2 regions of the Heliomicrobium sulfidophilum genome follow, and region 1 is predicted to be linked to the other one. Evidence: riboswitches for the same ligand, from Rfam matches in the RefSeq annotation. Region 1 holds a riboswitch; the other holds the start of a gene.
The links. A riboswitch is a leader RNA that binds a small molecule or an ion and turns the genes downstream of it on or off. The one in region 1 is predicted to bind S-adenosylmethionine.
Positions count from the first base shown of each region.

Region 1 (4,810 bases):
GGGCGGCGTCGGGGCGATCAATGAACTGCTGCGCCCGCGCGACCTTGTCATCCCTCACGATTACATCGACTTTTCCCTGCGCAAGGATGTCGATCTGGGAACACCGACCCTTTGCATCATGCGCCAGCCCTTCTGCCCGGTCCTGCGCCGCGCCTTCATCAAAGCTTCCGAGGCGCTGCCCGGCAAAGGGCGCGTCTTCGACCGCTCCAACTACGTCGTCACCGATGGCCGCCATTTTGAGAGCCCGGCGGAGGTGCGCTTTTTCCGCATCGCCGGCGGCGATGTCATCGGCCAGAGCGTCGCGCCGGAGGTCTATCTGGCCCGGGAGATCGGCGCCTGCTATGCCCGCCTTGAACTGGTGGTCAACTACGCTGAAGGGGTGATCACCGACTGGTCCCATCAGGAACTGAAGGACATCTTCTATGAGGAATCAGAGCCGGCGGCGCGACGGTTGCTCATGGCCCTGGAAATGTTGCCGGAAAAACAAGGAGAAGCCCATCTCGGCTGCGAGTGCGCCACCTTGCGAAAGACGACGCTGTTGCGCGATCGGAGCGAGTAACAATTAGTTCACGGCCCGCCAGAAGCGGAGGCCCATCCCATCGTCAGTCTTCACTTTCTCGATGGCGAGCATATGGTTGCCGTTGCGGAATTTATAGTCCATGACGCCGTAATAAACGGTGGCGTCGCCGCCTGGTTCCACGTAGGGCGGTTGACGGGTGTGCCGGTGCCGTTCGACCACTTTCAGGCCGCTTTGTTCATCGGCATGGACGACAGCCTGATGGACGATGGTGGATGAGAAGCAGACGCCGCCGCCCATGTCGGTGTAGTATTGATTGCCGATAAGGACCTTGCCGGGACCAAAACCGTTCTGCGCCTTACGGGGGCCGACAGCCTGATTAAAAGAAAAGACCTGATGAGGCTGCAGCACGTAACCGTCGATGTGGTCAAGGGCTACCGAGGCGTTCTTACCTCCGGCCACGCTCACGTGCTCCATCGAAAGCAGCACATCGGAGGCGAGGCGCCAGGAGGGGATGGCGATTTCGGCGTCGCTCGCCGCAGTCAAGGCTTCCGTGATCATGTCCACAGCGCCTTCGCGAACCCGGATATGGGTCGGGAGAGAATCGGCAAAAAGAACGGCGGCAATGCGCGCTTCTTTGGGGTCCTTTGAGGGTATGTAGGTCCATTTACCGGCTTCTACGCCGCCAATCTCTCTTCCGGGGACGAAGGCAAAGGTCTCTTCCCCGATATGCAGGGTGATCGTTCCTCCCGACAAAAGGGGGGCAACAGGTACGGTAACGGGCGGGACTGCAGGAACCGTGCCAGGTGCTGGCGCTACTGACGCATCGGGCGGTGTTGCCGGTGACTGCGATGTTGATGGTTGTGGCGGTGTCTGCACTGTTGACGGTTGTGGCAGTGTTGATGGCATCGTGCTGGGTGGCGTTGACAGAGAGGGCCTTTCCAGAACCGGTGTTGCTGGCGCGGTCGGTGTCGCCACGGCTGAGGTCCCGGCAGGGGTGGCCATCGTCCCCGACGTGCCCGTGGTGCTAGACGTCGATTGTGAGGTAGAACCAAAGGGCGACGATATGGCGGGGATTGCCGCGCCAGTCGAGGTGGACGCCTTGCCGGGTGTTGTCCCTGTGGCGGTGACGGCGATAAATGGCTGCGGAGCGAATGCCTTTTGCGATGAAACCGCTTCCGCGTCACTGCAAGCGAAGACCTGAACCAAGGCAAGGGCCAGCAAGCAGGAACGAATAGGACCTTTCAAAGAGCCACCTTGAATCAAAAAATCACCTCCGAAAAAATAGGCCTACCAGATGCCATTGAAAAATGGAAAAAATAACCTACTACACTTTTTTATTCATATCGGTGCGGGATTAGAATCGTGAAAACAAAAAATGAGCCGGGAGTTGCTCCCGACTCAGATCGTGAATACGCCTTCAACGTATTTTGCTTCATTTACCTTTTTTCCGGTTCAAAGGTGACCCTTTCCCCATCACAGGTCGCTACCACAGCGCCATGTTTGTCGGCCCGGAAGACTTGTACATTGGCCTTGGTCAGTCTGTCGAGGATTTTTTTATGGGGATGGCCGTAGTCGTTGCCTTCGCCTACAGGAATAAAGGCGTATTTGGGTGATACAGCCTTCAAGAAGGAGGTTGTTGTGGAACTTGAGCTCCCATGATGGCCGACCTTCAGCACGTCGGCTTTCAGGTCATAGCCGCGCGCCAGCATTTCCCCTTCCGATTGCGCTTCGGCGTCTCCCGTCAGCAGGAAGGACACCTTGCCGTAGGTGACTTTGAGGACGGCGCTGTAATCGTTCAGTTCCTCATAGTTTGCCTCGTTGGGAGCCAGGAAGGCGCCGTTAAAATCAGGCGCATCGAGTTTCACGCCGCCTTTGGCCTCGACACGTTTGGCGCCGCTTGCCTTGACGGCGTTAATGAAGTACTCAAAGGTTTTTGTGGTCGTCGTGGCCTTCGGCATATAGACCTGTCCCACAGGGAAGCTTTTGATGACCTTGTCCAGTCCTCCGATATGGTCCTCATGGGGGTGAGTCGCCACGACGGCGGCCAGTTCCTTGACCCCTTGACGCTTCAGGTACTCGAGAACCAGCCGACCATCGTCCACATTGCCGCCGTCGACAAGGACGAAACGCCCGCCGGGAGACTGGAGCAAGATGGAATCAGCCTGTCCCACATCGATGAAATGGACTTTCAATACGCCCTGGGCGGCCGGTTGCGATGAGGCGGTTGAAGTGGATGGCGATCCTGCTGAACCAGGAGCGTTGGCGTTGGGCGCCGATTTGGAACAGCCTGTGAGCGCAAGGATAAGGGCCAGCAGCAACGGAAACAGTGACAGGAAGAGCGGTTTAAACCATCGATGGTGCAACAGAAGGCCTCCTTTTGTTTTTTTGTCTAATTCCACGGCGATGAGCTATTCCCTTCATGAGAGGGCAGGGGCAAGAGGTCGGCGGGCGGATCCGTTTGTAAAAGAACACCAGCTTTTTGGGCGATAAGGCGCTAAGCCGCCAAGCGTAAATTTTCCGTTACCTTTCTTTTTTTCAATTGACGGCGAAGGCTGTCACAGGTACAATAATCTCCAAGCGCTTGCCCTATGGGGGCTTGGCCTGTAATTGAATACACTCATCCAGAGAGGTGGAGGGAAAGGGCCCGATGAAACCCGGCAACCCGTCGCAGCGGTGGGAACTGATGCGACATGGTGCCAATTCCTTCAGGACGGAGACCCGTTCTGGCAGATGAGGCGGATAGAAGTATACCCCCTGCGTCTGCGTAGGGGGTTTTTGCATCCCGCCCCTTTTCCCGCTTGAAGGGTGTTTTTACATGATGAAAAGACAAGAAGGGAGCATAGCCATGACAGAGAAAAAATGGCGCTTTGACACGATCGCCCTGCACGAAGGCCATGTGCCGGACCAGGACACCCTTTCCCGGGCGGTTCCGATTTACCAGACCACATCCTATGCTTTTCGCGATGTGGAGCATGCCGCTAACCTCTTCGCCTTAAAAGAGCCCGGCCACATCTACACCCGCATCGACAACCCGACGACGGACGTGCTGGAGAAACGGCTCGCCGCCCTCGACGGCGGCGTCGGCGCCCTGGCCCTCTCCTCCGGCCAGTCGGCCATCACCTTGTCGATCCTGAACATATGCGCCACCGGAGACGAGATCGTCGCTTCTACGAGCCTCTACGGCGGGACATACAATCTCTTCACCCACACGCTGCCGCGGCTTGGCGTCAAGGTTCGTTTCGTCGATCCCTCGAACCTTGACAATTTCCGGGCCGCCATCAATGAAAAGACAAAAGCGATTTACGGCGAAACTATCGGCAACCCTAAGTGCGATGTGCTGGACATCGAGGGAGTCGCCGCCATCGCCCATGAAGCCGGCATCCCCCTCATCGTCGACAACACCTTCGGCACACCAGCCCTCTGCCGACCCATCGACTTCGGCGCCGACATCGTCGTCTACTCAGCCACCAAGTTCATCGGCGGCCATGGCACCTCCATCGGCGGCGTCATTGTCGATTCAGGCAAGTTTGACTGGGCCCAGAACGAAAAGTTCCCCGGCTTTACCCACCCTGACCCGAGCTACCATGGCATCGTCTACGCCAAGGATATCGGAGCGGCGGCCTTCGTCGTCAAGGCTCGGGTGCAGCTCCTGCGCGACATGGGCAACTGCATCAGCCCCTTTAACTCCTTCCTGCTGCTCCAGGGAGTGGAGACCCTCTCGCTGCGGATGGAGCGCCATGTGAGCAACACCCGCCGCATCGTCGATTTCCTGCGCAACCACCCCCTGGTGGGCTGGGTCTCCTACCCCGAATGTGATGACCACGCCTCTTGCGTTCTGGCGAAAAAATACCTGCCCAAAGGCGCCGGCGCCATCTTTACCTTCGGGATCAAAGGCGGTGTCGAAGCCGGCCGCCGTTTTATCGACAGCTTACAGATTTTCTCCCATCTGGCCAATGTGGGCGACGCCAAGTCTCTCGTCATCCACCCGGCGTCGACGACCCACAGCCAGCTCTCTGAGGAGGCTTTGCGCGCCGCCGGCGTCAGCCCCGATCTGGTGCGCCTCTCCATCGGCCTTGAAGATCCGGATGATCTGATAGAAGACCTTGATCAGGCGCTGCGGGCCGCTGAAGGCCGGGCATAAGAAGGCGGGATCCGAATGAGCACTGGGGCCGTTGCCAACCGGGGGTTGATGAGAAACTGGGATCTGATCGTCCAACCCCAAACGTTCACCTTTGCCGAGGGGTCCGACGCCTTTGTGCTGGAATCGGGCAGCCGGTTCGGCCCCATCAC
Region 1 covers NZ_JBVTZZ010000005.1:2,220,537-2,225,346, forward strand. The annotation lists gene AC0CW1_RS16215 (MTAP family purine nucleoside phosphorylase) at 1-559, shown strand, start outside; gene AC0CW1_RS16220 (VanW family protein) at 563-1,273, opposite strand; gene AC0CW1_RS16225 (hypothetical protein) at 1,317-1,721, shown strand; gene AC0CW1_RS16230 (ComEC/Rec2 family competence protein) at 1,957-2,883, opposite strand; SAM riboswitch class I at 3,135-3,257, shown strand; gene AC0CW1_RS16235 (homocysteine synthase) at 3,366-4,661, shown strand; gene metX (homoserine O-acetyltransferase MetX) at 4,677-4,810, shown strand, end outside.

Region 2 (4,810 bases), 1.5 Mb from region 1:
CAGGGGTTGTCTGAAAATACGAACGGTTCAGCCGGTAGGACGGAGCATTTAAAGGGTGTTATTCGAAAAATTTATTGGCTGTTACATCGCGCAACTTGCCACGGCGGTGATGTTTTCCGGGTCCTGGGCGGCGACGTGGCGTAACCGTCTGGGTCAAATCGAGGACAGATTTTTAAAAGGCGGGGACGACGGCCCCTTTGTACTTCTCATCGATGAACTTCTTCACTTCCGGGCTGGTGAGCGCCTTGACCAGCTTCTGGATCGCTTCGTTGTTCTCGTTGCCCTTTTTGACGACGACGATGTTCACATAGGGGGAATCCTTGCCTTCCATCGTGAGAGCGTCTTTGAGGGGGTTGAGACCGGCGCCGAGGGCGAAGTTGGTGTTGATGACGGCAATGTCGGCGTCATCGAGCACTTTGGGCAGCATGGCCGCTTCCAGTTCGGTAATGGTCAGATCCTTCGAGTTTTCTTTGATGTCTTTTGTCGTCGCCTTCACGCCGGCGTTGGGGTCCAGTTTGATGAGGCCGGCCGATTGGAGAAGCAGCAGAGCGCGTCCGCCATTGGTCGGATCGTTCGGGATGGCGACTTTGGCCTTTTCCTTCAGGTCGGCGAGGTTCTTCACTTGCTTAGAGTAAATGCCCATGGGCTCCACGTGAACGCCGGCGGCTGTCTTCAGGTCCAGCTTATGTTCGGCGGCGAAGGTGTCCAGGTAGGGCTTGTGCTGAAAGAAGTTGGCTTCCAGTTCGCCGTCAGCGAGGGCGAGGTTGGGCTGCACATAGTCGTTGAACTCGACGATCTTCAGTTCGATGCCCTCTTTGGCCAGGAGGTCTTGGGCGAGCTTGGCGATCTCAGCATGGGGCACGGGGGAGACGCCGAAGCGGATCGTTTTCGAGGCTGCCGGCTGTCCGCCAGTGCTTCCGGAACTGTTCGCCCCGGATGTGGCGCCGCAACCGGCTGCGCCGAGGGCGGCGACGGAGAGCACCAGGAGGCCGCCGATGAGGCGGGTGATTTTTTTCTGCAGCAGTTGGTTGAACATATTGTCACGACTCCTTATTTGTTTATTGCTGTGATATTGGTTGCGTTTCTCGTCTTTTTTGTCAGCGTTTATACCAGCCCGCGGCGCTTGCGGATCCGCCCGGTGAGCCAGTCGCCGAGGCTCTGAAAGATTTGCACCATGGCCACCAGTACTACGACCGTCACCCAGGTCACATCGCCGTTGTTGCGCATATAGCCTTCTCGGATCGCCAAATCGCCCAAACCACCTCCTCCCACCGCGCCGGCCATGGCCGAATAGCCGATCAAGGTGACAAAGGTGATGATGATCCCCAGCAGCAGGCCGGGGAGCGCTTCCGGCAGGAGCACCTTGCCGATAATTTGTCCCGGTGTCGCCCCCATGGCGCGGGCCGCTTCGATGATGCCCTTGTCGACCTCTTTGAGGGAGGCTTCGATGATGCGGGCTACAAAGGGGATGGCGGCGACGGTGAGGGGGACGATGGCAGCCTGGGTGCCGATGCGGCTGCCCACGAGCAACTTGGTCAGGGGCAGGATGGCCACCAGCAGGATGATGAAGGGGATGGAACGGAAAATGTTGACGGCGATAGCGAGGAAGCCGTTGACGAGCCGGTTGGGCAGAACGCCGCCCTTTTCCGTGACGACCAGGAGGATGCCCAAGGGAATGCCGAGGAGCGTCGAAAGACCTGTCGCCGCGATGACCATGTAGAAGGTCTCCCAGGTCGCCAGTAGGTATGCCTCATTCACGGTCGATCACCTCCACCTTTACATCGCGGGAGCGAATATAAGCAAGCGCCTCGTCGACCTTGACCGCTTCGCCGGTCAGTTCCAGCAGCAGCGTGCCGCAGGGTGTCTCGCGGACGGTGTCGATGTTCCCGAAGAGGATGTTGGCGTCGTCTCCCCCTTCCCGGGCGCCCCGGACGAATTCCTTGACGACAGGAGAACGGGGGTTGGTGAAGACCTCGCGCACCGGGCCGGCCTCGATGATCCTGCCGCCTTCGATGAAGGCCACCTCGTCGCAGATCTCCTGGATGACCTGCATCTCATGGGTGATCAGGACGACGGTCAGGTGGAAGCGCCGGTTGATGTCGGCGATCAGGCGCAGGATAGACTTAGTCGTCTGGGGATCGAGGGCCGAAGTGGCCTCGTCGCAGAGCAGGATCTTCGGGTGGTTGGCCAGCGCCCTGGCGATACCGACGCGTTGCTTCTGCCCGCCGCTCAGATGGGCCACATAGGTGTCTTCCTTGTCTTCCAGCCCGACGAGGGGCAGCAACTCCTTCACCCGCGCCCGGATCTGCCCTTTGTCCATGCCGGCGATCTCCAGCGGGAAGGCGATGTTCTCGCCGACGGTGCGGGAGGTGAGCAAGTTGAAGTGCTGAAAGATCATGCCGATCTGCTGGCGGAGCGCGCGCAGGCGGCCATCGTCAAAGCGGGTGATGTCCTCGCCGGCGATGATGACGCTGCCCTCGCTGGGCCGCTCCAGCATGTTGATCGTGCGAATGAGGGTGCTCTTGCCGGCGCCGCTCGGCCCGATGATGCCGTAGATCTTCCCCTTAGGGATGGTGAGGTTGATCCCGTCGATGGCTGTGAAGGGGCCCCCGGCGGTGGGAAAGACTTTTTTCAGGTTGCGGATTTCGATCATGGGTTTCTCCTCGTTTCAGTGATGTGAAAAAACTTCGGTAACATGAAAAACCTCGGTGACACGAGAAAAATGATAGAACAAAACAAAAAACCTCTTCGACAAGAAGAGGTTTTGCGCACGCTTATTCCCCTCCTTATCTCCCAGGATGCGTCGCATCCCGCAGGAATTGGCACCGTGTTATTCATAACCGGTTGCCGGGCGTCATCGGGCCAGTCCCTCAGCCATCTCTTGATAAGAAGTCCCTATTTGGTTGTCACGCGCTTGAGTATAACAAGCACAAACTTTGCTTGTCAATCTGTTTTTTCTCCTCCTCGCCTGTCCCAGGGGGAGTCGGTCTCGTCACGCCGGTGCGCCGCGCCACCTCATCGACAGCCCGGGTGATTACCGATGTCACCTCTGCCGACAACTCCGCCTCGGGTACGAGGCTTGCCAGGGAGACGATGTCCGTCCCGTGCCGGTCGTGAAAGACAGGGATGTCAAGGATTTCAGACAGCCGCTGCTCGATCTCGAAGCACTTCGGCGCAGAAATGGAGGCCTTGTCTAGCCTGACAAGGGCGCTCTAGGGGTCAAGGCGAAATTGTTTGGCTTTTTCTTGGAGCGATTGCGAGGACTGGCTGAGCTGGCTGCTGCGTTCGGCCATTTCCTCAGCCACAGCCGCCTGCTCCTGCGTAGAGGCAGCCAGTTGTTGCGAAAGGGCCGAAAACTCGCCGGCCACCCCTTCAATCACCCCGGCCGACGCATTCATCGCTTTCACGGAGGCAGAGATCAAACTGACGGCTTCCTGCATCTGACGAACGCTGCCCTCTGTGCGCATGGCCGAACCGATGACCTGCTCCAACGCTGCGGCCCCTTGCCGGATCAGGCCCACCTGCTCGCCGATCGAAGTCACGTTGGCGTTCATCAAATCGACCGTGCCCGAGGTCTCCTGCTGCATGTTGCTGACAAGGCTCGTGATTTGAGCCGCTGCTCGGGCCGATTCCTCGGCCAGCTTGCGCACTTCATCGGCGACGATGTGGAAACCGCGCCCATGCTCGCCGGCTCTCGCCGCTTCAATGGCAGCGTTCAAGGCGAGCAGATTCGTCTGCTCGGCAATGTCGGTGATGGAGGTGGTGATCACCCCAATTTCCTCGGATAGCCCGTTGAGCCGGCGAATCGCCGCCGTGCTGGCGTCGACGGACTGACTGACGCCTTGGAGGTGCTGGGACGCTTTTTCGATGGTGTCGTGGCACTGGGCTGCTGCCGCCGTCGATTGGCGGGCATCCTGCGCCAAGGTCTGTGAGGCCGCTTCCCCCTCATGGACATGCAATTCGCTGGCTCGCACATGGTCGCGAAAACGGGCGACCTCCGCCACCTGTTTGCCGGCGCCTTCCGCCAACCCTCCGACAGCTTCGGCGAGTTGTGTCGCCGCCTCACCCACCTGGTTGGCCGATTCGGTCAGGTGACAGGACGATTCGTCCAGTTGTTTTGACTCTGCCATCACCTGGCTGACGATGCCGCGCAGGTTGACAGTCATTGTGGCGAAAGACTGGGCCAACTGGCCAAACTCGTCTTGAGAAACAACTTCGTTTTTCGCCACCGACAAATCGCCCTGGGCAACGCGTTCTGCCTGTTCTTTCAGGTGTCGCAGCGGACGGGCCACACGTCGCTCGATCAGCAGATACATCAGTAGGGCAAAGAGGGCTACGGCCAGCAGGAAAATGGAGAGGTTCGTCCAGAGCAACCGTTTCGCCGGCGCATTGACTTCCGCTTCCGGAATGGCGGACACAAGCTTCATCCCTGTGTTGCCGATCGGCACAAAAACGGCATGCTGGGCCACCCCGTTTATCGTCAGGTAAGCCAACCCGACTTCTTTGGCTTCCACAACCTGTTTTCCAAACTGCTGCAACCGGGGATCCTGCTCATCGAGGATTTTATCTTTTAGGTTCTTACTCTCATCGGAGTGGGCTAGGTAAAAGCCCTGCTGGGTTATTATAAATGCGCGGCCTTCCTGGCCGACGCGAATCTGCCGCACCGCTTCAGTCAGTTCCTTCAAGCCAATATCGACAGTAGTCACCCCGATCCTCTTCCCTGCCAAACGGATAGGATGACTGGCGGTAATCATGGGAACACCTGTCACCGTGTCCACATAGGGCTCGCTCCAGACGGCTCCGCCGGGGC
Region 2 covers NZ_JBVTZZ010000005.1:751,036-755,845, forward strand. The annotation lists gene AC0CW1_RS09265 (MetQ/NlpA family ABC transporter substrate-binding protein) at 173-1,036, opposite strand; gene AC0CW1_RS09270 (methionine ABC transporter permease) at 1,105-1,758, opposite strand; gene AC0CW1_RS09275 (methionine ABC transporter ATP-binding protein) at 1,751-2,653, opposite strand; SAM riboswitch class I at 2,784-2,891, opposite strand; gene AC0CW1_RS09280 (methyl-accepting chemotaxis protein) at 3,213-4,810, opposite strand, start outside.
Region 2: linked by a shared signal. The riboswitch ahead of AC0CW1_RS09275 (methionine ABC transporter ATP-binding protein) and the one ahead of AC0CW1_RS16235 (homocysteine synthase) in region 1 are both predicted to bind S-adenosylmethionine.